3 regions of the Metabacillus sp. B2-18 genome follow, and region 3 is predicted to be linked to each of the others. Evidence: riboswitches for the same ligand, from Rfam matches in the RefSeq annotation. Region 3 holds a riboswitch; each other region holds the start of a gene.
The links. Region 3 has a riboswitch for thiamine pyrophosphate ahead of thiC (phosphomethylpyrimidine synthase ThiC). Riboswitches for the same ligand answer to the same signal wherever they lie in the genome.
Positions count from the first base shown of each region.

Region 1: another riboswitch for thiamine pyrophosphate. It lies ahead of LPC09_RS04930 (thiamine phosphate synthase); the one in region 3 lies ahead of thiC (phosphomethylpyrimidine synthase ThiC).
Region 2: another riboswitch for thiamine pyrophosphate. It lies ahead of thiT (energy-coupled thiamine transporter ThiT); the one in region 3 lies ahead of thiC (phosphomethylpyrimidine synthase ThiC).

Region 1 is NZ_CP088245.1:938,512-945,923, reverse strand. Features, by position in the region: gene thiD (bifunctional hydroxymethylpyrimidine kinase/phosphomethylpyrimidine kinase) at 1-119, opposite strand, end outside; gene LPC09_RS04950 (thiazole biosynthesis adenylyltransferase ThiF) at 135-1,151, opposite strand; gene LPC09_RS04945 (thiazole synthase) at 1,151-1,918, opposite strand; gene thiS (sulfur carrier protein ThiS) at 1,923-2,126, opposite strand; gene thiO (glycine oxidase ThiO) at 2,131-3,249, opposite strand; gene LPC09_RS04930 (thiamine phosphate synthase) at 3,233-3,886, opposite strand; TPP riboswitch at 3,930-4,038, opposite strand; gene LPC09_RS04925 (monovalent cation:proton antiporter family protein) at 4,130-5,977, opposite strand; gene mgtE (magnesium transporter) at 6,106-7,412, opposite strand, start outside.
Region 2 is NZ_CP088245.1:3,884,834-3,892,245, reverse strand. Features, by position in the region: gene LPC09_RS19785 (peptidase MA family metallohydrolase) at 1-440, opposite strand, end outside; gene LPC09_RS19780 (hypothetical protein) at 807-995, opposite strand; gene thiT (energy-coupled thiamine transporter ThiT) at 1,207-1,779, opposite strand; TPP riboswitch at 1,882-1,984, opposite strand; gene LPC09_RS19770 (hypothetical protein) at 2,127-2,756, shown strand; rRNA gene LPC09_RS19765 (16S ribosomal RNA) at 3,039-4,589, shown strand; rRNA gene LPC09_RS19760 (23S ribosomal RNA) at 4,956-7,412, shown strand, end outside.
Region 3 is NZ_CP088245.1:1,524,460-1,531,871, forward strand. Features, by position in the region: gene LPC09_RS07695 (GerAB/ArcD/ProY family transporter) at 1-93, shown strand, start outside; gene LPC09_RS07700 (Ger(x)C family spore germination protein) at 90-1,208, shown strand; partial or broken gene LPC09_RS07705 (YmaF family protein) at 1,263-1,722, shown strand; gene thiC (phosphomethylpyrimidine synthase ThiC) at 1,752-3,509, opposite strand; TPP riboswitch at 3,640-3,755, opposite strand; gene LPC09_RS07715 (MOSC domain-containing protein) at 3,847-4,497, opposite strand; gene LPC09_RS07720 (aspartyl-phosphate phosphatase Spo0E family protein) at 4,591-4,761, opposite strand; gene LPC09_RS07725 (MerR family transcriptional regulator) at 5,013-5,351, opposite strand; gene LPC09_RS07730 (hypothetical protein) at 5,599-5,871, opposite strand; gene LPC09_RS07735 (Fur-regulated basic protein FbpA) at 6,045-6,230, shown strand; gene LPC09_RS07740 (nucleotidyltransferase domain-containing protein) at 6,285-7,037, opposite strand; gene LPC09_RS07745 (MarR family winged helix-turn-helix transcriptional regulator) at 7,174-7,412, shown strand, end outside.

The DNA of each region.
Region 1 (7,412 bases), 590 kb from region 3:
GCAGTGATTGCTGTCATACCAAATACTCCAAGCTCTTGAAATGTTTTTAAGTCCGCTTGGATGCCTGCTCCTCCTCCAGAGTCCGATCCCGCAATTGTTAAAGCACGAGATACCGTCATTTTATATCCTCCTTGCTACCCTATGTAGCGATGATAAATCTTCTTCGCTTCAGAAATATCTTTTGTTCCGTGAATCAGGGCACGACCGTCCTTAAATAGAACGATTCTGTGTTCACCAAACGTAAATGACATAAGAAATGGATTTTCTAAAAAAGCATCTGCGATCGGCTTTATACGCTCGGCAATTTGCTCAAAAGAAAATTGTTTACCTGAACTCGGTCTAATTTGCACAGTATCTCTTCCGCAAAGCACAGCTGCCTTTGTTTCCATTTCAGCTGTTAAGTAAGGAAAGACTGGATCACTACCACAAGTTGGGCATGCATCATTTTTCAATCGATCCATATTAATCGAAGAATATTGATTTTTCCATAAATCAAATGATACAAGCTTACCGCGCAAGTTTTCCATATCAGCTACGAGTATTTTTAGTGCTTCTGCTGCTTGATGTGAAGCAACCATACTAACAATTGGTGAGATCACCCCGACTGTGTCACAGGTCATTCCATCAAATGGGATATGCTTTAGTAAGCAATGTAAACAAGGTGTTTCGTTAGGAATAATGGTGAAAGATAAACCATAGCTTCCAACACACCCACCGTAAACCCACGGAATATTATTTTTTATTGAAAGATCATTAATCAATAATCTTGTTTCAAAGTTATCTGTTGCATCAATGATTACATCTACACCTTCGGCAAATTCCTCTATGTTTGCAGATGTTACATCTTCTACATATGAAATAACCTCAACCTCTGAATTTATTTTTTCAAGATGCTGCTTTGCTGCAACAGCTTTAGGAATCCGATTTATCGCATCATCTTCTATATAAAGCTGTTGTCTTTGCAAATTGCTCCATTCAACATAATCTCGGTCAACAATTGTTAATTTTCCAATACCCGCACGTGCAATCATTTCAGCACTAGCCGTTCCTAATGCACCTGCTCCAACAATCAATACATGTTTTTTTCGTATATTATCTTGACCCTTTTCTCCAATTGGAGTAAATAGCATTTGTCTTGAATAGCGTTCCATTAAGTCGTAATCATTCCTTCTGTTGGACTACTTGCAATAGCATAGTCTTTTTTAGCTATTCTACCAGCTTCATACCCTAGTCTTCCAGCTTCAATCGCTAGCTTCATCGCAACCGCCATTTTCACTGGATCTTTAGCAGCCGAAACAGCTGTGTTTAATAGAACTCCATCTGCACCAAGCTCCATTGCTAATGCTGCATCCGCTGGTGAACCAATTCCTGCGTCAATAATGACAGGCACTTTAGATTGCTCAATAATAAATGATAAATTAAGAGGATTTAAAAGTCCCTGACCAGAGCCAATTGGAGATGCTCCCGGCATAATAGCGTGAACACCTAGCTCTTCTAATCTTCTAGCAAGCACAACATCATCTGATGTGTATGGTAAAACGATAAAGCCCTCTTCTAAAAGCATTTCACTTGCTTTTAATGTTTCAACTGGGTCAGGTAGTAATGAACGATCACAGCCAATAACCTCAACTTTAATCATGTCACATAAGCCTGATGCTTTTGCTAGCTTAGCAATTCTCACTGCTTCTTCAGCTGTTTTAGCTCCTGCTGTATTTGGTAGCAGTGTATATTTTGAAACATCTAATTGTTCTAAAAAGTTAGGCTGTGATTCTTCAAAAATATTCATACGGCGTACCGCAAACGTTAAGATCTCAGCTTCTGATTGTGCAACTGCTTCCTTTTGAACTTCAAATGAAGGGTATTTTCCTGTACCTAATAATAATCTTGATTGAAATGTTTTATCTGCAATTTTTAACATAACATCATCCTCCTCCTACAAAATGAACTAATTCAATTTCATCACCATTTGAAATGGTTGTGTTTTCGTATTGATCTTTTAAAACGATTTCGCGGTTATGCTCGACAATAACAAGTCGATCTTCTAGCTTGTAAAACGCCAGTAGATGTTGAATTGTTTTAACATCTTGCTTTAAATCAACAAGTTCACCATTCAATTTAATACTCATGAAATCACCTCGCTGTTTGAGTAAGCTTTCTCGTTAAAGAAAAAGCATGAACATACTCTTCGTTTTGCTTTCTTTTTAAAATAAGATCTCTAATCATTGTTCCTGTTTTAGGGGCAAGCAAAATTCCATTTCGATAATGTCCTGCTGCAAAGTAGATGTTCTCATCAAGAGGATGCTGTCCAATATAAGGCTTTCCATCATCTGATTGCGGCCTTAATCCAGCCCAAGTATCTATCAATTTAGCAGAAGTAATACTTGGCATCATCGGAGTAATTTTTTCGATTAAAGACTGAATTCCACCAAGAGATGGAGTTGTACTCCAATCATTCTCAACCATTGTGGCCCCTACCACAAACCTTCCATTACCCTTCGGAACGATGTAACAATGATCATAGAAAAGAGTCTTTTTCAGATCTAAGTGGTCTCCTTGAACAGAAAGACATTCACCCTTAACTGGCTTCATACTGACATCAAGTCCTAATTGTTTAAAAAAGTGACCACTCCATACTCCATTCGCTATGACTACTTTGCTACAAAGATAATCTCCTTGTGGTGTTGATAGCGTGTATTCATTCGTAGCTGTTTTCTTAATAGAATGAACAGGTGTATTTTCTTTAAAGGTTGCTCCTAGTAAACTAGCAGATTTCGTAAATGCCGCACATACATGTATAGGAGAAACATGACCATCTTCTGGTATATAGAGCGCTCCTACGATCGAATCAGAAACATGTGGTTCATTTTGTAAAACTGTTTCTTTCGTGTGCCATTCTAATGTTTCGTAGGTATCAACAGCTTTCTTCAAAACTTTCGCTTCATTTTCTGTCATTGCTAGCTTATACATTCCTTTGTCAACTAGCTGAATATCTATCTGTGACAATTCTGAAAGTTCATCACGCAAAATGTGATAGTGTCTTTGGCTTTCTTTCGCAAACTGAAAAAAAGCATCATTGTTTTCCAATTCAGAATTTGCACCAAGCATGCCTGCAGCTGCACATGTAGCACCTGTACCACCTTTATGGCTATCTAATACAAGAACGGAGATTCCCTCTTTTGCAAGCTGATAAGCAATTGACTGTCCAATAATACCACCGCCAACAATTCCTACATCATATTGTTTTTGCATGGTAACCCCCCTCTTTTAAAGTGGTTAAAGCTCCGATTGGATCACTGGTCCCCATAACATAGGACATAACAGCAACACCATCAACGCTTACGTTGTTAAGCAACTTAATTGTATTAGGAGTAATGCCTCCAATCGCAATAACTGGAATGGTAATGTGCTCACAAATTTCAGCTAATTGTTCTACACCCCTTGGAGGTAATGCTGCTTTTGAATTTGTTTCAAAGATGTGACCAAATAACAGGTAATCAGCTCCCGCTTCCTCACATCGTAAAGCTTCTTCTAGCGAATGGACGGACCGTCCAATTCTTACGTGTGAATCAAAAGCTCTTACTACTTCAACAGGAAGGCCGTGTCCTGGTAAATGAACATTAGGGATATTATGTAATAAAGCAACATCAAGTCGATCATTGATCACAAGTTTTTCCTTCGGTACACCCCGCTGAAGCAAATTTGACACAAGTAACATGATGTCTGAAGCCGTTTTTTGTTTTTCCCGGATATGAATATAATCCACATCTTGATGGAGCATCGTAAGTTTCACTGTTAATTCATTTACCGTTTGCTTGCCATCTGTAATGACATGAAATTCCACTTTTTTCACCTTAATTCTTAGATAGTAAAGTTTTATAAGACGCAAAAAACCACTTTCCAATAGGGAAAGTGGTTTACATACACAAATAACCATGCTGTAGCCACTTCCCTACGCTGGTATCATCCAGATCAGGTTATAAGGGTCTTAAAGTCACACTTTAATCTCAGCCTCTATTTAAGGCTCCCCTAGCGGTTGTTTTGTTTCTCTCGTATTTACTTATTTCTATCATACCAAATGTTTGGAAACTTTCAAGAGTAAGATACCCTGATGTTTTTTAATTGATAAAAATTATATCAATTCCAACTCATGTTTAAGTTCATTTACATATTCTCTAGAGCCCGTCACAATTAGACGGTCTCCTAATTTCAGGTCTGTATCTCCATGTGGAACAATCGAATCTTTGCCTCTGAAAATACGGACAAAAATAATGTCTCCTGTAAACGGAAAGTTTCGTAGCAGGATGTTATCGTATTTTGCATTATTTAAGTTAATTTGATATAGAGTTGTTTCCTGATTTGTTAAGATTCTCATGACACTTGGCGCTTCAATTAAAGCACGAAGCATCGTTTTTGTTGAAAGAAGTGTAGAGAAAATATCAATACCTTCATCCTTTAATTGACTTGCTAAATCAGGTGAAGCCACACTGGCAATCACTCGGTCAACTTGCTCATTTTTTGCAGATAAGGCTATATCGGCATTTCGTTGTTCATCACCAGTAGCCACAACGATTAAGTCTACATCAAATGCGTTTTGTTCTTTTAATGTTTCAACCTGAAAATTATCAATTTCTCTAATTTCAAACAATGATTCAGAGATTTGTTTATCAATTTTATCTTGTTGAATATGATAAACCGTTGTTTCATAAAGATCTTGGTTTAGCTCTCTCGTAACAGGCAGTGACATTTGATTGGCACCAATAAAGGCAACCTTGATTTTTGTTGGCTTGCCATCGCTTTTTGGGAAGAGCTTTTTAAAGAAAATCGGAGTTACTATACTTGTAATAACAGCAACTAAAATAAGTGCACCTGACATTTCAGCTGTGATAATCTCCATTCTTTCCCCAATCGTAGCAGCAGCAATCACTAGAGAAAGCGTTGATGTTAAGAGAAAACCAGCTGCAAGTGTTGTTTTGCCATCATACCATCTTTTCAAATAATAAACAGGCAAAACCTTAGAAATCAGAAGTGCGATAAATAATAATGGAATAAGCAGGAAGATTTTAGGGTCTTTAAACAATGCCCAAATATCTAAATCAACTCCAACCATTACAAAGAAAATCGGAATAAGAAATCCATATCCGAAAGAATCAAGCTTTTGAACCATTTCTTTGTTAGGAGATAATAGCGAAACTAGCACACCTGCTAAAAAAGCTCCTAAAATATTTTCGGCACCAATTGTTTCGGAAATGGCCACTAATAAAATAATTAAGGTAAAAACAGCTCGTGTTCCAATTTGAATCGTCCCTTTTGACATTGTTTCGATGAATGAACGATTCATAAATGTTTTTCCTAAGAAATAGAGCCCAACACCTGCTCCAAATAGAACTAATAACAACCAGGTATTGTTGTCTCCACCACCATAAATGGAAGCAAAAACAGCAAGAAGCACCATTGTGACTAAGTCAGCTATAACAGCCACAAGTAAAATAATTTGACCAATATTTGATTTCATAATTCCTGCATCTTTTAATGTAGGAACTACTACCCCTAGAGAAATAGTCGAAATAATTAAGGTCATTAAAAACGCGTTATCCATTAACCCAATCCATACAAAGATGTAGGATAATAATAAGGATAGAGCAAAAATCCCAACAAATATGATAAGTGAAACAAAAAACGCATTAGGTGCATCCTTACCTGAAGGAAGCTTTTCCTTTTTCTTTCCTCCTGCAAAAGCTGTAAAGTCTATTTCAAGACCACTAAGAAACATTAAGAAAATAAATCCAAGCATTGATAATGTCTCAAGCCACATATCCTGGTGGACAACATCAAAACCACTTTTTCCAATAATTAACCCAACGATAATTTCGGCTACGACGACTGGCATAAAGTTTAGCTTTAGTCGATGTAGCAAAATAGGGGTTAGAAATGCTGCGAGAATAACAATAACTAATGAAGTTACAGATGCTCCATGCATCGTATCCCTCCTTTATCTTAAATTCATGAACATATAAAAGTTAGTAATTCCAGCGAAGAATGTATACCTTCTATCATATACAACCTAGAACATAACTTGTAACAATATGCTCTAAAGCTGGAAACTAGTTAAATTAAATATTGCATAAACAATGTCGCCATACCAAAATAAATTAAAATACTAATAATATCATTTATAGTTGTAATAAAAGGACCAGATGCAACAGCCGGATCCACCTTCAATTTATGCATAATTAATGGAATAAAGGCACCAGAAATCGTCGCTACAGTTAGTGTAGCCAAAATTGAGATACCTACTAGTGCACCTAAAAATAGATCCCCTTGCCATACAAAAACAACAACAGTCACAACCGCACCACAAATGGCCCCTGTTATTAAACCTGTACCTGCCTCCCGAACGATCATCTTACTAAGATTTTGATCTTCAGTATCACCAAGTGAAATTCTTCTAACAGCAACGGCTAAAGCCTGTGTTCCTGTGTTTCCTGCCATACCGGCAATTAAAGGGATAAACACGGCTAAAATAGCAACTTTCTCTAATGTTGCTTCAAATCGACCAATTAAACTTGCTGTAAACATTCCAAGAAATAATAATATAATTAACCATGGCAATCTTTTTTTGGCAGCAGAAAACGGTCCTCTATCAGTGGAGTCAACGTCAGATACCGCAGCAAGCTTTGAATAGTCATCACTTGCTTCTTCATCAATAACATCGACGATATCATCAACAGTGATAATTCCTAGCAGATGTCCTTGAAAATCAACGACTGGGAGTGCAAGGAAGTTATAGTCTTTCATTTTTCTTGCAACTTCTTCTTGATCTTCCGCAACACTTACCGAGTAAACACGTTCATTCATAATATCTGAAATCATCGTGTCAGGCTCACTAATAATTAAATCTCTTAACGAAATAACACCAGCAAGCTTTTCATCTTCATCCACAACGAATACATAATAAATTGTTTCAGCGTTCGGAGCTTCTTTCTTTAATATTTGCATGGCAGAATGAACCGTTTGATGAGCATGAATGGAGATATACTCCGTTGTCATGATACTCCCGGCTGTATATTCTTCATAATGAAGCAACTCTCGTATTTCTTCAGCTGCTTCATCGTCCATTATTGTTAAATAACTTGCAACCTGATCTTTATCAAGCTCATTTAAAACGTCAACGGCATCATCTGCATACATCTGTGCAAGCATTTGAGCAGCAAACGTTGGATCCATTTCTGATAAGTAAGTTTGATACAGACCATCTTCATCTTCAATATTTTCAAAGACCGCTGCCATTTCTTCTGGAGAAAGAAAATGATAAACAGTCTGGCGATCTTCTGGGTCAAGCTTAATAAAAAAGCTGGCCTGGTCGTAAGGATGCTGCTCTAAAAACACGGAACGAAAATCATCCATATTTTTCT
Region 2 (7,412 bases), 2.4 Mb from region 3:
ACGATATCTGATAAGTCCGTTATGGCAATCCCGACAATATCATTCGGATCGTCAAAGTAGCCCATAGTCTGAACTAAGGAGGTTTTTTCATAAAGATCTTCTATAGAAGAATGAAGAATAAGATCAATCTCGTTATCGTGGACATCACCCAAAAGATTTGTTGTAAGTTCATCAGCACGATTTAGAACATCCTCTATAATTGGGATTAGCTCTTTCTCATGTGTTTCATAATAAATCATTACATTTTTGTATGAGCTCACCATTTTATCCTTCTTCATCGCTTGATAATCTGCAATGGTTACTTTATTTGATTGAAAAGGTATTAAATAAAGCTGGTACTTCTCCTCAAGTGTTAAATTTCCTCCCAACTCACTAGATATCATAAGATTGATGGAAAAAAAGTAGATGGAAAAAAAGAAAGTGAATGTTGTAATGATCATAAAAGAAACAATGCCACTCCGCCCTTTAAAAAACCAAAAGGTAAATGTCTTTTTCAAAGTTATCAAAATATAGACAAAGAAACAGAATAAAGCAAAAGATGTTAATGTCATAATGATGCTGAAAGCAAAACTGACTTTAATGTGAAAAAATAAATGGAAACAAACAAAACATACAAATAGTAAAATAAGAGTAAAGCTGGAGTATATAAGGTTTTTACATACCAATTTAAATGTCTCCAAAGCAACCTCCTGCAAAGGTGAATCTTTATTGATATTTATGAAGCAGGAGTGGTAAAAATGACGTTTGAAGGTAAGGACGTGCATAAGATTTTTCAAAAAAACTCGCCGTTTGACGAGTTTTTAAAATTAAGATGAAATGTAGAAAATCGAACATAAGTAAGCAAAGGTAAAACCTAAAGGAATGCTAAATATTAAAGACAAGCCTTGAACAGGACCCTCTTCATTACTAATTCGAATTGCCTCTTTATAGCCATAAGAGAAATGAAATAGTGATAGAAATAATGTTAATAATATAATTCCATAAGATATAGTCATCTCTTTTTCCTCCGTTTATAAATCTATTATTTCTATTAATAGATGCCGAAAGAATTGAAAATATGAATGTTTTTCTACAAAGTAGAATTTATTCGTGCGGAGAGATAAGGTAATAAGGGGTTTCATAGAGTTAATAGTGTTTACTATGATGATTACTAATTATTTATGAAAAATAGAAAAACCTTGGCGAGGGGCCAAGGTTTTGTTAGAGTTATTTTCTTATTATTAATCTAGGAGAAGTTACTAATAGTAAACTAACAACAATTGCAGAAACGATCATTGTTGGAATCATATAAGAAGCATTATAAACAATAGAGTATGTTAGTACAGGAGTACCTTCAGGTGCGAACGACGCAAAAAATGCAACACCCGCAACAACATGTGCGACCATTCTTAGTAAGCTTCCAAGTAATGCCCCAAGTGTTATATAAAGAATCGCTAATTTTTTACTATTATTTTGAAAAGCGTTTTGAATCTGCTTGAAGAAGACTCCACTAAACCCAACAACAGTAAATGCCAGGTAGTAATCAAGAAACCCTTGAACAGGATGGACAATATAAGGATTACCAAGAACAGCTTGTAAAAGGCCTAGTAACAAACCAGTTAGAAGTCCTCCTTTTATTCCCCAACCATAAGCAATGATAAAAATTGGGATCATGCCCAGTGAAATGGAACCGCCCTGTGGTAACTTACCAATAACACTTGATAATAAATCAAGTAAAAAGGCCAGTGAAGCTAACATTGCAACTTCGATTAAAAATAATAAACGTTGATTTCCTCGCAAACTAATTACCTCTCTTTTACATCAAACCAAAAGGCAACCTTATTTTAGCCTCAAAATAAAAAAGCAATGATTGGAATGATCATATAATCCAAGCATTACTTTAAACATGATCTTCCACATCCCTACACTAGTATTAACTAACAGGTTCAAAGGGTTAGAATGGTAAACATTCAATCTCAGCTTAAAGGCTCCCCTTGTGGTTTAAATATTTATTTTAGTCATTACTATACAGGATCTCTGTGCTTACTACAACTATAAATATAGAATAAATAAGAGTTTAGTCTACAGTGTAATGAAAGGTGAGAATAAAACATATAATTCATCAGAATTGTCCAAGAGGTGAATGTATGGGTATTAAAAAACTATTCAACTTTAAAAATCCAGCACTAATAAAACAAATGAAAGTAGCAAAAATAGAAAGACAATACGGTGGTATTATTCATCAATTAGAACTTGATGATTTTTGGGATAGTCTTCAAAGTTATGAAAGAGCATTTATTAGAAATTGTATAAAGTGGTCCTTTGGAGGAAGGATTCAGCCTAAGGATTTAGATCACCCTGACAGTCATGCCAAAACAAAAAGAAGTGATTGTGGTTTTTTATTAGGAAATGTTTCTTGGGCTTTTGAATCAAAGGAATATCTTCTTGCTGAAAAATTATTAATTGAAATCATTAACCGTACGAAGCGTCCTTTTATTTTGCACCGTGCCCACCAGGAATTAGTTAAAATGTATTATGCTCAAAGTGAGGAAGATGATAAAATACTATATAAATGTAAAGAACTCTGTGAATATCATATTGAGTTAGCACCTTTAATACTCACAGAAGCATTAAAGAAAGATATTACCCCCCCTGAAATTTTAGCATTTAAATTATTAAAGGATATTTTAGATAAAGAAGGTAAATTAAAAGAGCGCGAGAATATATCTTTGCTTGAAGAACAATATTATAGAGGGGCAATGAATGAAGGTGGCTGATTGTCATCTTTTTTATTTTTTTAAAAGTGCTTGTGTTTATAAAATAAACGTGATATATTATTAAACGTCGCTTCTGAAGCAGACAAAAAAACAACACGAAAAAATAGGTGTTGACGAGAAGATTACTAAATGTTATATTGGTTAAGTCGCTTCTGAAACGGAGCTTGAAATGATCTTTGAAAACTAAACAAAACCAAGCGTGCTAAAGTTAATCTTACTGAGATTAACAAAAGTAAGTAATGTACTTTTATAGTACAAGTTATTATGAGCTATATCAACTCTTTATTGGAGAGTTTGATCCTGGCTCAGGACGAACGCTGGCGGCGTGCCTAATACATGCAAGTCGAGCGAACCAATGGGAGCTTGCTCCCTGAGGTTAGCGGCGGACGGGTGAGTAACACGTGGGTAACCTGCCTGTAAGATTGGGATAACTCCGGGAAACCGGAGCTAATACCGGATAACATTTTGAACCGCATGGTTCAAAATTGAAAGACGGCTTTTAGCTGTCACTTACAGATGGACCCGCGGCGCATTAGCTAGTTGGTGAGGTAACGGCTCACCAAGGCAACGATGCGTAGCCGACCTGAGAGGGTGATCGGCCACACTGGGACTGAGACACGGCCCAGACTCCTACGGGAGGCAGCAGTAGGGAATCTTCCGCAATGGACGAAAGTCTGACGGAGCAACGCCGCGTGAACGATGAAGGCCTTCGGGTCGTAAAGTTCTGTTGTTAGGGAAGAACAAGTACCAGAGTAACTGCTGGTACCTTGACGGTACCTAACCAGAAAGCCACGGCTAACTACGTGCCAGCAGCCGCGGTAATACGTAGGTGGCAAGCGTTGTCCGGAATTATTGGGCGTAAAGCGCGCGCAGGCGGTTTCTTAAGTCTGATGTGAAAGCCCACGGCTCAACCGTGGAGGGTCATTGGAAACTGGGGAACTTGAGTGCAGAAGAGGAGAGTGGAATTCCACGTGTAGCGGTGAAATGCGTAGAGATGTGGAGGAACACCAGTGGCGAAGGCGACTCTCTGGTCTGTAACTGACGCTGAGGCGCGAAAGCGTGGGGAGCGAACAGGATTAGATACCCTGGTAGTCCACGCCGTAAACGATGAGTGCTAAGTGTTAGAGGGTTTCCGCCCTTTAGTGCTGCAGCAAACGCATTAAGCACTCCGCCTGGGGAGTACGGTCGCAAGACTGAAACTCAAAGGAATTGACGGGGGCCCGCACAAGCGGTGGAGCATGTGGTTTAATTCGAAGCAACGCGAAGAACCTTACCAGGTCTTGACATCCTTCGCTACTTCTAGAGATAGAAGGTTCCCCTTCGGGGGACGAAGTGACAGGTGGTGCATGGTTGTCGTCAGCTCGTGTCGTGAGATGTTGGGTTAAGTCCCGCAACGAGCGCAACCCTTGATCTTAGTTGCCAGCATTAAGTTGGGCACTCTAAGGTGACTGCCGGTGACAAACCGGAGGAAGGTGGGGATGACGTCAAATCATCATGCCCCTTATGACCTGGGCTACACACGTGCTACAATGGATGGTACAAAGGGCTGCAAGACCGCGAGGTCAAGCCAATCCCATAAAACCATTCTCAGTTCGGATTGCAGGCTGCAACTCGCCTGCATGAAGCCGGAATCGCTAGTAATCGCGGATCAGCATGCCGCGGTGAATACGTTCCCGGGCCTTGTACACACCGCCCGTCACACCACGAGAGTTTGTAACACCCGAAGTCGGTGGGGTAACCGTAAGGAGCCAGCCGCCTAAGGTGGGACAGATGATTGGGGTGAAGTCGTAACAAGGTAGCCGTATCGGAAGGTGCGGCTGGATCACCTCCTTTCTAAGGAAAATGAGGCACGCTTGGTATTTTGTTTAGTTTTGAGAGATCATTCTGATCTTTCTATATAAGTAAGACTCAATACATAGGAGTCTAAATGCAAAGTGCATTTGAACATCCTGTGTTTTATGTTCCTTGAAAACTAGATAACGAAAACAATTCAAGTAATTCACTGAGTTTAAACGCTTAGTTTAGTGATTCTCTTAATAAATGTTAATCAAGATATTAAGTTTGATCTTATGTCTTGAGACAAAGGAGAAGCGAGAAGTTCGAGGCGACGACCTGATGAGGAGCGGAGTGTACGAGAGTACATGAGCACCCTTAGCTCGGGAAGTCAACGAAGAAATTCGACGCTTATCGTTTGTCGAAGGTTAAGTTGTTAAGGGCGCACGGTGGATGCCTTGGCACTAGGAGCCGATGAAGGACGGTACTAACACCGATATGCTTCGGGGAGCTGTAAGTAAGCTTTGATCCGGAGATTTCCGAATGGGGAAACCCACTGCTCGTAATGGAGTAGTATTTTTACCTGAATACATAGGGTATTAAAGGCAGACCCGGGGAACTGAAACATCTAAGTACCCGGAGGAAGAGAAAGCAAACGCGATTTCCCAAGTAGCGGCGAGCGAAACGGAAGAAGCCCAAACCAAGAGGCTTGCCTCTTGGGGTTGTAGGACACTCATGTACGGAGTTACAAAGGAACGGAGTAAATGAAGAGGTCTGGAAAGGCCCGTCAAAGAAGGTAACAACCCTGTAGTTGAAACTTCGTTCCCTCCAGAGTGGATCCTGAGTACGGCGGGACACGTGAAATCCCGTCGGAAGCAGGGAGGACCATCTCCCAAGGCTAAATACTCCCTAGTGACCGATAGTGAACCAGTACCGTGAGGGAAAGGTGAAAAGCACCCCGGAAGGGGAGTGAAAGAGATCCTGAAACCGTGTGCCTACAAGTAGTCAAAGCCCGTTAATGGGTAATGGCGTGCCTTTTGTAGAATGAACCGGCGAGTTACGATCCCGTGCAAGGTTAAGTTGATAAGACGGAGCCGCAGCGAAAGCGAGTCTTAAGTAGGGCGAATAAGTACGTGGTCGTAGACCCGAAACCAGGTGATCTACCCATGTCCAGGGTGAAGTTCAGGTAACACTGAATGGAGGCCCGAACCCACGCACGTTGAAAAGTGCGGGGATGAGGTGTGGGTAGCGGAGAAATTCCAATCGAACTTGGAGATAGCTGGTTCTCTCCGAAATAGCTTTAGGGCTAGCCTTGAAATGAGAGTCTTGGAGGTAGAGCACTGATTGGACTAGGGGCCCCCATCGGGTTACCGAATTCAGTCAAACTCCGAATGCCAAAGACTTATGTTCAGGAGTCAGACTGCGAGTGATAAGATCCGTAGTCAAGAGGGAAACAGCCCAGACCACCAGCTAAGGTCCCAAAGTATACGTTAAGTGGAAAAGGATGTGGAGTTGCTTAGACAACCAGGATGTTGGCTTAGAAGCAGCCACCATTTAAAGAGTGCGTAATAGCTCACTGGTCGAGTGACTCTGCGCCGAAAATGTACCGGGGCTAAACGTATCACCGAAGCTGTGGACTGTTCTTTTAGAACAGTGGTAGGAGAGCGTTCTAAGGGCTGTGAAGCCAGACCGTAAGGACTGGTGGAGCGCTTAGAAGTGAGAATGCCGGTATGAGTAGCGAAAGAGGGGTGAGAATCCCCTCCACCGAATGCCTAAGGTTTCCTGAGGAAGGCTCGTCCGCTCAGGGTTAGTCGGGACCTAAGCCGAGGCCGAAAGGCGTAGGCGATGGCCAACAGGTTGAAATTCCTGTACCACCTCCTCACCATTTGAGCAATGGGGGGACGCAGAAGGATAGGGTAAGCGCGCTGTTGGATATGCGCGTCCAAGCAGTTAGGCTGACAACGAGGCAAATCCCGTTGTCACATAAGGCTGAGCTGTGATGGCGAGGGAACTATAGTACCGAAGTTCCTGATTCCACACTGCCAAGAAAAGCCTCTAGCGAGGTGAGAGGTGCCCGTACCGCAAACCGACACAGGTAGGCGAGGAGAGAATCCTAAGGTGAGCGAGAGAACTCTCGTTAAGGAACTCGGCAAAATGACCCCGTAACTTCGGGAGAAGGGGTGCTTTTTAGGGTGAATAGCCCGGAAAAGCCGCAGTGAATAGGCCCAGGCGACTGTTTAGCAAAAACACAGGTCTCTGCGAAGCCGCAAGGCGAAGTATAGGGGCTGACGCCTGCCCGGTGCTGGAAGGTTAAGGGGAGAGGTTAGCGCAAGCGAAGCTTTGAACCGAAGCCCCAGTAAACGGCGGCCGTAACTATAACGGTCCTAAGGTAGCGAAATTCCTTGTCGGGTAAGTTCCGACCCGCACGAAAGGCGTAACGATCTGGGCACTGTCTCAACGAGAGACTCGGTGAAATTATAGTACCTGTGAAGATGCAGGTTACCCGCGACAGGACGGAAAGACCCCGTGGAGCTTTACTGTAGCCTGATATTGAATTTTGGTACAGCTTGTACAGGATAGGTAGGAGCCTGAGAAGCCGGAGCGCTAGCTTCGGTGGAGGCGTCGGTGGGATACTACCCTGGCTGTATTGAAATTCTAACCCACAGCCCTGATCGGGCTGGGAGACAGTGTCAGGTGGGCAGTTTGACTGGGGCGGTCGCCTCCTAAAATGTAACGGAGGCGCCCAAAGGTTCCCTCAGAATGGTTGGAAATCATTCGTAGAGTGTAAAGGCACAAGGGAGCTTGACTGCGAGACCTACAAGTCGAGCAGGGACGAAAGTCGGGCTTAGTGATCCGGTGGTTCCGCATGGAAGGGCCATCGCT
Region 3 (7,412 bases):
AAGGTGTGGATGATGCTCTTGTTACCTGCCCAGATTGCGGGCTTAGTCCTTTTGAAAATATTATCAATAAGAAAGGAAAAGCTCTTGAAATGAAAACCAGAATCTTAATGGTTGTTGCTGCTGCGCTCCTGTTCTTAGGTGGATGTGGTTATAAAGATATTGACCGCCGTTTTTTTGTTGTTTCGATAGGAGTGGACAAATCTGAAGATAAAGAGAATATGTATGATATCACCTTAAAGCTTGCGGTCCCATCTAGTGAAACAAAAACAGGAAGTAGTGAATCGCTAATAATGACCGAGTCTTCAGAAACGATCTCTGAGGCGGTAAGAATTATTAAGTCAAAAGTAGATAAAGAGTTAGATTTTAGTCATACAAAAATGATTATATTGGGTGAAAATGTAGTTGAAGACGACTTAACAAATATTTTAGATTGGTTTTATCGTAGACGTGATATTCAAGCTATTGCTTGGACAGCGGTAGGAAGTCCAACTGCTCTTTCAGTACTTGAAGTTGAACCTCCTGGAGAAAGAGTACCATCAAATTCATTATTGTTGAGTTTTGGAAACTTCGGAACAGAAACTCCCTATGTTACATCTGTTTATATTTTTGATTTTAGGAGAAGACAAACAGAAAGAGGGATTGATCCATTTCTACCAATTATTAAAACGGAAGAAGAAGCTTTCTCTATTAATAAAACAAGCCTGATATCAAATATGAAACAAGTCTTAGTTTTGTCTGAAGAAGAAACAAAATATTTTAATATGTTAAGAAATAGGGCTTCGAAGTTCGATATTAAGGTAGAAAAAGAGGGGAAACCCTATTTTGTTTTTTCAACAGATAAAATTAACGCAAGCTTTGATTTGAAAAGTAAAAAAAACAAAAGAGCTGCTATTTCTTATGATGTTCAACTAAGTGGGATTGTTGAAGAAGCTTTTGAAACGTTAGATGAAGGTCAGGCTAATGAGTATGAAAAAACGGTTAAAATTGAAGTTGAAGAACAAATTAGCAGCATGCTAAACAAGCTTCAAAAGGAAGAAGTAGACCCACTTGGTTTTGGATTAAGGTACCGTGCAACCGAAACAGGAAATGAATCTAATAAAGTAGAGAAGTGGGATGAAATGTATCCTGATGTTCAATTTAAAGTAAATGTATCAGTGGATATGAAGAATGTAGGCATTATACATGATCAGGAAGGTCATCCCGAATAAATATAGAGACAACTTTCCATCAGCTATGAACTTTCATATGAAAAAGTATGTAGCTTGACGGAGGGATTTTATGATAGTAATTGGAGCAGATAAACCACACCATGCTCACCGATTTTCAGCTATCACAACGAAATATCGGGAACATTTTCATATAATTGACGGATTTACAAGGGAAGTAAATGGTAATAGCTTTGATCGCCATAGCCATTTATATCGGGGAATTACGTCTTTTGAAAATAAACATTATCATCGATTTTATGGTGAAACAGGCCCTGCTATTCCATTACCGGGTGGAGGTCATTATCACTTATTTGAAAATCGAACTTATTATAATTATGACGAGCCGATCGATATTGAATATGGTGGTGTGCTGTATGGAGAAGGGGAACGTTCAAAACACGATCACCGATTTAAGGGAAGAACATATGGGATTGTGGGGGAAGATCCGCTTGCGAGAATGTCGTGTACGGGAATTACGACAAAATTAATTGACCATAAAGGCATCATGAAATAAGAGGCGGGTTTCCCCACCTCTTTATTTTCTTATCTATAAATCTTTGAACCACCGTCAATAAATTCCTTTGCCTTTTCTTTCATTCCCTCAGTTAATAACTCACGCTCAGTTTTACTTGAGTTATTACCTAATTCTCTAATATCATGTGATATTCTCATAGAGCAAAATTTCGGTCCACACATTGAACAAAAGTGAGCTGTTTTTGCCCCTTCAGCAGGTAAAGTTTCATCATGGTATTCTCTTGCTCTTTCGGGATCTAAAGAAAGATTAAACTGATCATTCCACCTAAATTCAAAGCGTGCCTTTGAAAGAGCGTCATCTCTGTTTTGGGCACCGGGATGGCCTTTTGCTAAGTCTGCAGCGTGTGCAGCAATTTTGTAGGCAATTACGCCTTCTCGAACATCTTCTTTATTTGGCAAACCTAAATGTTCCTTTGGTGTTACATAGCAAAGCATAGCTGTTCCAAACCAGCCAATCATCGCAGCACCTATAGCAGAAGTAATGTGATCATAGCCTGGAGCAATATCAGTAGTTAACGGACCTAAAGTGTAAAAAGGAGCTTCTTTACAAATCTCCTGCTGCTTTTCAACATTCTCTCTTATAAGATGCATTGGAACGTGACCAGGACCTTCAATCATTACTTGAACATCATAGTTCCATGCAATTTTTGTTAATTCACCCAAAGTTTCCAGCTCAGCGAATTGGGCTTCATCATTTGCATCGGCAATAGAACCAGGTCTTAATCCATCACCTAAAGAAATGGAAATATCATATTTTGAGAGAATTTCACAGATATCACGGAAGTGAGTATATAAGAAATTTTCTTTGTGATGAGCTAAACACCATTGTGCTAAGATAGAGCCTCCTCTTGATACAATTCCTGTGGTCCGCTTAGCTGTTAAAGGGATATATCTAAGAAGAACTCCAGCATGAATAGTAAAATAATCAACCCCTTGTTCAGCCTGTTCAATTAGCGTGTCACGATAGACTTCCCATGTTAAATCTTCAGCAATTCCATTTACTTTTTCCAATGCTTGATAGATAGGTACAGTACCAACAGGAACAGGGGAATTTCGGATAATCCATTCACGGGTTGTATGAATGTCTTTTCCAGTTGAAAGGTCCATTATCGTGTCTGCTCCCCACCTGGTTGCCCATGTCATTTTTTCAACTTCTTCTTCAATTGAAGAGGTAACAGCAGAATTCCCAATATTAGCATTAATCTTAACATGAAAATTTCTCCCGATAATCATTGGCTCAGTTTCGGGATGATTAATGTTAGCCGGAATAATAGCACGGCCTGATGCAACTTCTTCACGTACAAATTCGGGGTCCATTTGCTCCCTGATCGCAATAAACTCCATTTCAGGTGTAATAACCCCGTTTCTAGCGTAATGAAGCTGTGTTACTCGGTTACCGTCTTTTGCCACCAAAGGGTGTATGTGATTAGAGGGAAAGACCTCAATGTTTGTATGGTCACTAGAAGCTTTATATCCGTTATCTTCGGGCTTAGTTTCGCGTCCCTCATATTGCTTAACATCATTACGAGCAAGGATCCATTTTTCTCTCACTCTTGGTAAGCCTTTTCGAATATCAATTTCAGCAGTTATGTCGGTGTAAGGTCCACTCGTATCATAGACTTGAACAGGTGGATTAACTTCTTCAACATATGTATTCTTCGTTATGCTCTGGGAAATTTCCCTTACAGGAACTTGAATGTCAGGATTACTACCTTGTACATAAACTTTTTTACTTCCGGGAAATGGCTGTTTAATTGTTATCTTCATGCTTTCTCCTCCTTGAAATGAAAGTGATCGATTCAACATCAGCGGAAGGCAAATAAAAAACGGGTTCTGAAATTCAGAACCCGTTCAATGGTAGTAGGTAAAAATTGTAAAAGGGTGCGCGCATATCCCTTTACAATTGTCGCTACTTCCCTACGCTGGTATCATCCAGATCAGGTTCAAAGGGTCAAAGAACTTCAAACGCGTTCCTCTCTCAGTCCAGGCTAATGGACTCCCCTAGTAGAAAATGGTAATTTAATTAAAATCAGTTATAATCATATCATAATTGTTCATGTAGTCAACAGAATTTTTTGAAAAATAGGAGGGATTTGAGTTACCCTTATCTTTTCATCAATTGTCGATGGAGCTTCTCCATACGGACCTGCCATTCTTCAGAAAGTTCCCTAAGAGATAAAATCTTTTCAATTTGGGATAGATTCTCTTTATGATGGAAAAATGTATGGTGAATGGCAGCTACTGAAATGCCTGCAGGATGTTTTTTTATCAGTTTAATACTTGAATCCGAAGAGATCCTCCCTACCTCTAAAACACGAAAGAAATAACCGGTAAAACCATGTTCAACGATCTTATTTAATATTGTGTTGATATTGGTATATTTGTTAATAGTTGAACATGGGAATCTTCCTTGTGAAACTTGAACTACAACTTCACCAATTTGATAAATATCGCCTACGCAAACATCTGTTTCTTTCATACCTGAAACTGTTAGATTTTCTCCAAAAGCCGCCTTTGGTAAAGATTGTTTGTAAAGATTCTCCCAAAAATCATAATGTTCGTAGGGATAAACACAAATTACACGTTCAGACCCTCCATGGTAATCGTGGTTTGCTACATCATCGTCTAAAATATGGCTTGATTTTACCTCAAGTTTTTCTACTTGATTTTTACATATCCCTGAACGAAATTCTTTTCCTTTATGTATAAGTGTTGTTGGTTTTCCTTTACTAAGCCAAATAATTTTTTGATTCAATAGTATCACTTCCTCATGTATTTATCATTGTGTCTATAATAGAAAAAAATACACCAAAACCTTATTAAATGGTGTATTTTTAAGAAAGCTATTTTATTTTTTCTTATTAAGAGGTGAAGGATTATTTTTGTTCATTTCAATATTTAATAATTCATCTAAGTTTTGACTAGCAACCAATGTTCGATGTGAACTAATTCCATCTTCTTTGGCGATTGAAAACATTCTTTTTCGGTATTCTTCTATAACTGCATCTAGCGATTTCACACTGAACACCTCGCAATTTACATATATAGGTGGTAAAAAGTCCTATTAAATCTATTATCGGATATTTTTGTCAATTGTAAATAGAGAAATATGCTTTTAATGTATAATTTTTTGAAAATATTAAAAAAAGTAGGGTTAACAAAAGTGGAATGAGGAGATAAGGGGAAATATCAACTGTTATGTTTTATTGAGGGAAGCTAGAATTAATCGCTGCAGCAATATTATTATGTGTTGTCTGCAGCGATATATGATTAATTCCTACCACGTCCAAACCTAAATTGTGCATTCAACTGACCTTGTAGCATTTTTTTTCTAACATCTGCTTCACTTTCACGTTTCCTTTCTTTTAATCTCATTTCTTTTAAGATTTCAGTAGTTTGTACACCGTCCTCTCGTTTATCTGCAATGTCCATTAGTGTCTCAATATCAGAAAACGAATATTTTCTAGTTCCTCGTTCATTCCGATATGGAGCAATTAGTTTTCTTTCTTCATAATATCGAATTTGTCTCAAAGTTAATCCAGTCAACTCACTGACAGTCCCAATTGAGATTACCTTTTTATCCTTGTATGAGCGGTCTTGGTGATTCATTGCTCCACCCCTTAAAACATTCTTTTTACAAGTATATCCTGTTATGTAAGGAATGGCTTTTGTTTTGTTAGAAAATCTAACATAAAAATATGAAGATGCAAAAAGGGTGTTAGGAATCTTTACAGTGAAACTGAATCTTCTTTTAGATGAGGATAAAATGGGGATGACCACAAAATGGATTTTTAACATGTTTGCTTTAGAATATACCGAGTATTGTTGATTCTTGTTTCCTTAGAAAGATGAATTTTTACCCTATGAATTCTTTATTGGAACCATGGGGAAACCCGTTATTGAGTTGCACGAGGATTTGCTTTGAAAGAGAGCTTAAAAAGGTGAGTGGAAATATAGAGGTTACCTCTTCATATTGATTTGTTTCAGAATTGTAAATTGTTAGGATGTCAATTTTCTCATTATTAAAGATTGCCATGTATAGTTGCTGAGCTTTCGGCTCATTTTGGTTAAGGTAGAATACTTTTGTTCTTAAATAATCTGCCTTCTTTGCTATAACTTTTATTTTCACAAGTTTCAACTCCTTAAAGTGTTGAAACTATTCTCGACAAAATTTAAAGAATTTAATCAAATTAATACAATCTTAATAACTCGAAAGAAAATCTTAACATTACATTAATCGTCACATAATATTTTTGAGGTAAAGTAAGAAAGGTAAAATTATTAAATATGGAGATGAGTGCTATGAGCAAAATGTTACAAACTGCACTTGAGGAACAAAGAAATTATTACTCTCAAAAACTACTTGCAATTGGTGTTTATAATAGTCAGGTTATGAATAAGATGACGCTAACCGAGCTTAAAAATGAATATAATTATTTCTATCATAATGTTCCGAACGTAAAGGTAAAAGGGAACTCCGCAGGGTGATAGGGAACGAGAGCTCCACTTAATAAAAAAAGAGCTCTCTATACATATAAGTACTTATTCTTGAATGGAGTTAATAAAAAAATCATTGAATGGGTCGGGCAATATTGTCTTAAGTGTTGGAAATTCTTTCTTAATTTGATCGAGACTTTCTATTGAGGAATGGATATAGGTATCAAGAATTTCTGAATGAAAATCATGTTGATCATTTTTTTTGCAGCGTATTAATCTGTCAATTTCAGTCAGTACAAGATTATCATTTGAACATTCCTCAAAGATCCATTTCTCTCCTATTTGTGGAAACTCACGATGATTAACAATCCAAATACAGCACGCAATTGGTTTTATTACATTTAAATATAGTTTTGTTTTTGATTTATTCGTTTCAAATAAAGAATGATGATTTCTTTTAGCCATACTTAAATAATGATGAAGAACGGAAACTGGCGAAAAAGAAAGTTTAGAAAGTTTTCTTATTTCTTTTATAAAAAAAGGGTGAGTAAGATAGATTATTGGAGAATGTATCCACTCTAGTAATGTAGGATTAGATTTCAAAAGTAGTTGTAGAGCTTTTTTTATATCCCATCCAACATATTCCTCGTTATCTTTTGTAGAAAAGTCTAAGGTGTTTTTTCCTTCGGTAAGCTGCAAGTACCAGTTCATTTCTCGTTTATAAATAAAGCGAACATCAAAATCACTAAAAGATGTGTTCATGTTCCATGCTCTGCTTCCAGATTCGCAGGCATATAGAATTGTAATGTTTTGGTCTTTTTCTATTTTCCCTAGTGTTTCTAGTATTTTTTTATTCATAAGTCACCTCAAGATATATCTTTTCTTCTTTTTCTCCGTTAACACCTTCAAATATTCAATGATTAATAGTAAAATAAAAAAGTATCTAAAAATTGAATAGTTATCTATTGTTAATTTTGAACAAGAGGGCGATGGAATGAGATCATTTACTGAAGAAGAATTACAAAATGCATTAGATTTATTTCGTGTATTTGCAAGAGCTTTTAAAAGTATTTCCGAGCATTCTATCCGGGATAGTAAAGAGCACGGATTTAATCCAACAGAATTTGCTGTTTTGGAATTATTGTTTACAAAGGGGCCGCAAAAATTACAGCAAATTGGTTCAAGGTTGTTACTTGTTAGTGGAAATGTTACGTATGTTATTGATAAACTTGT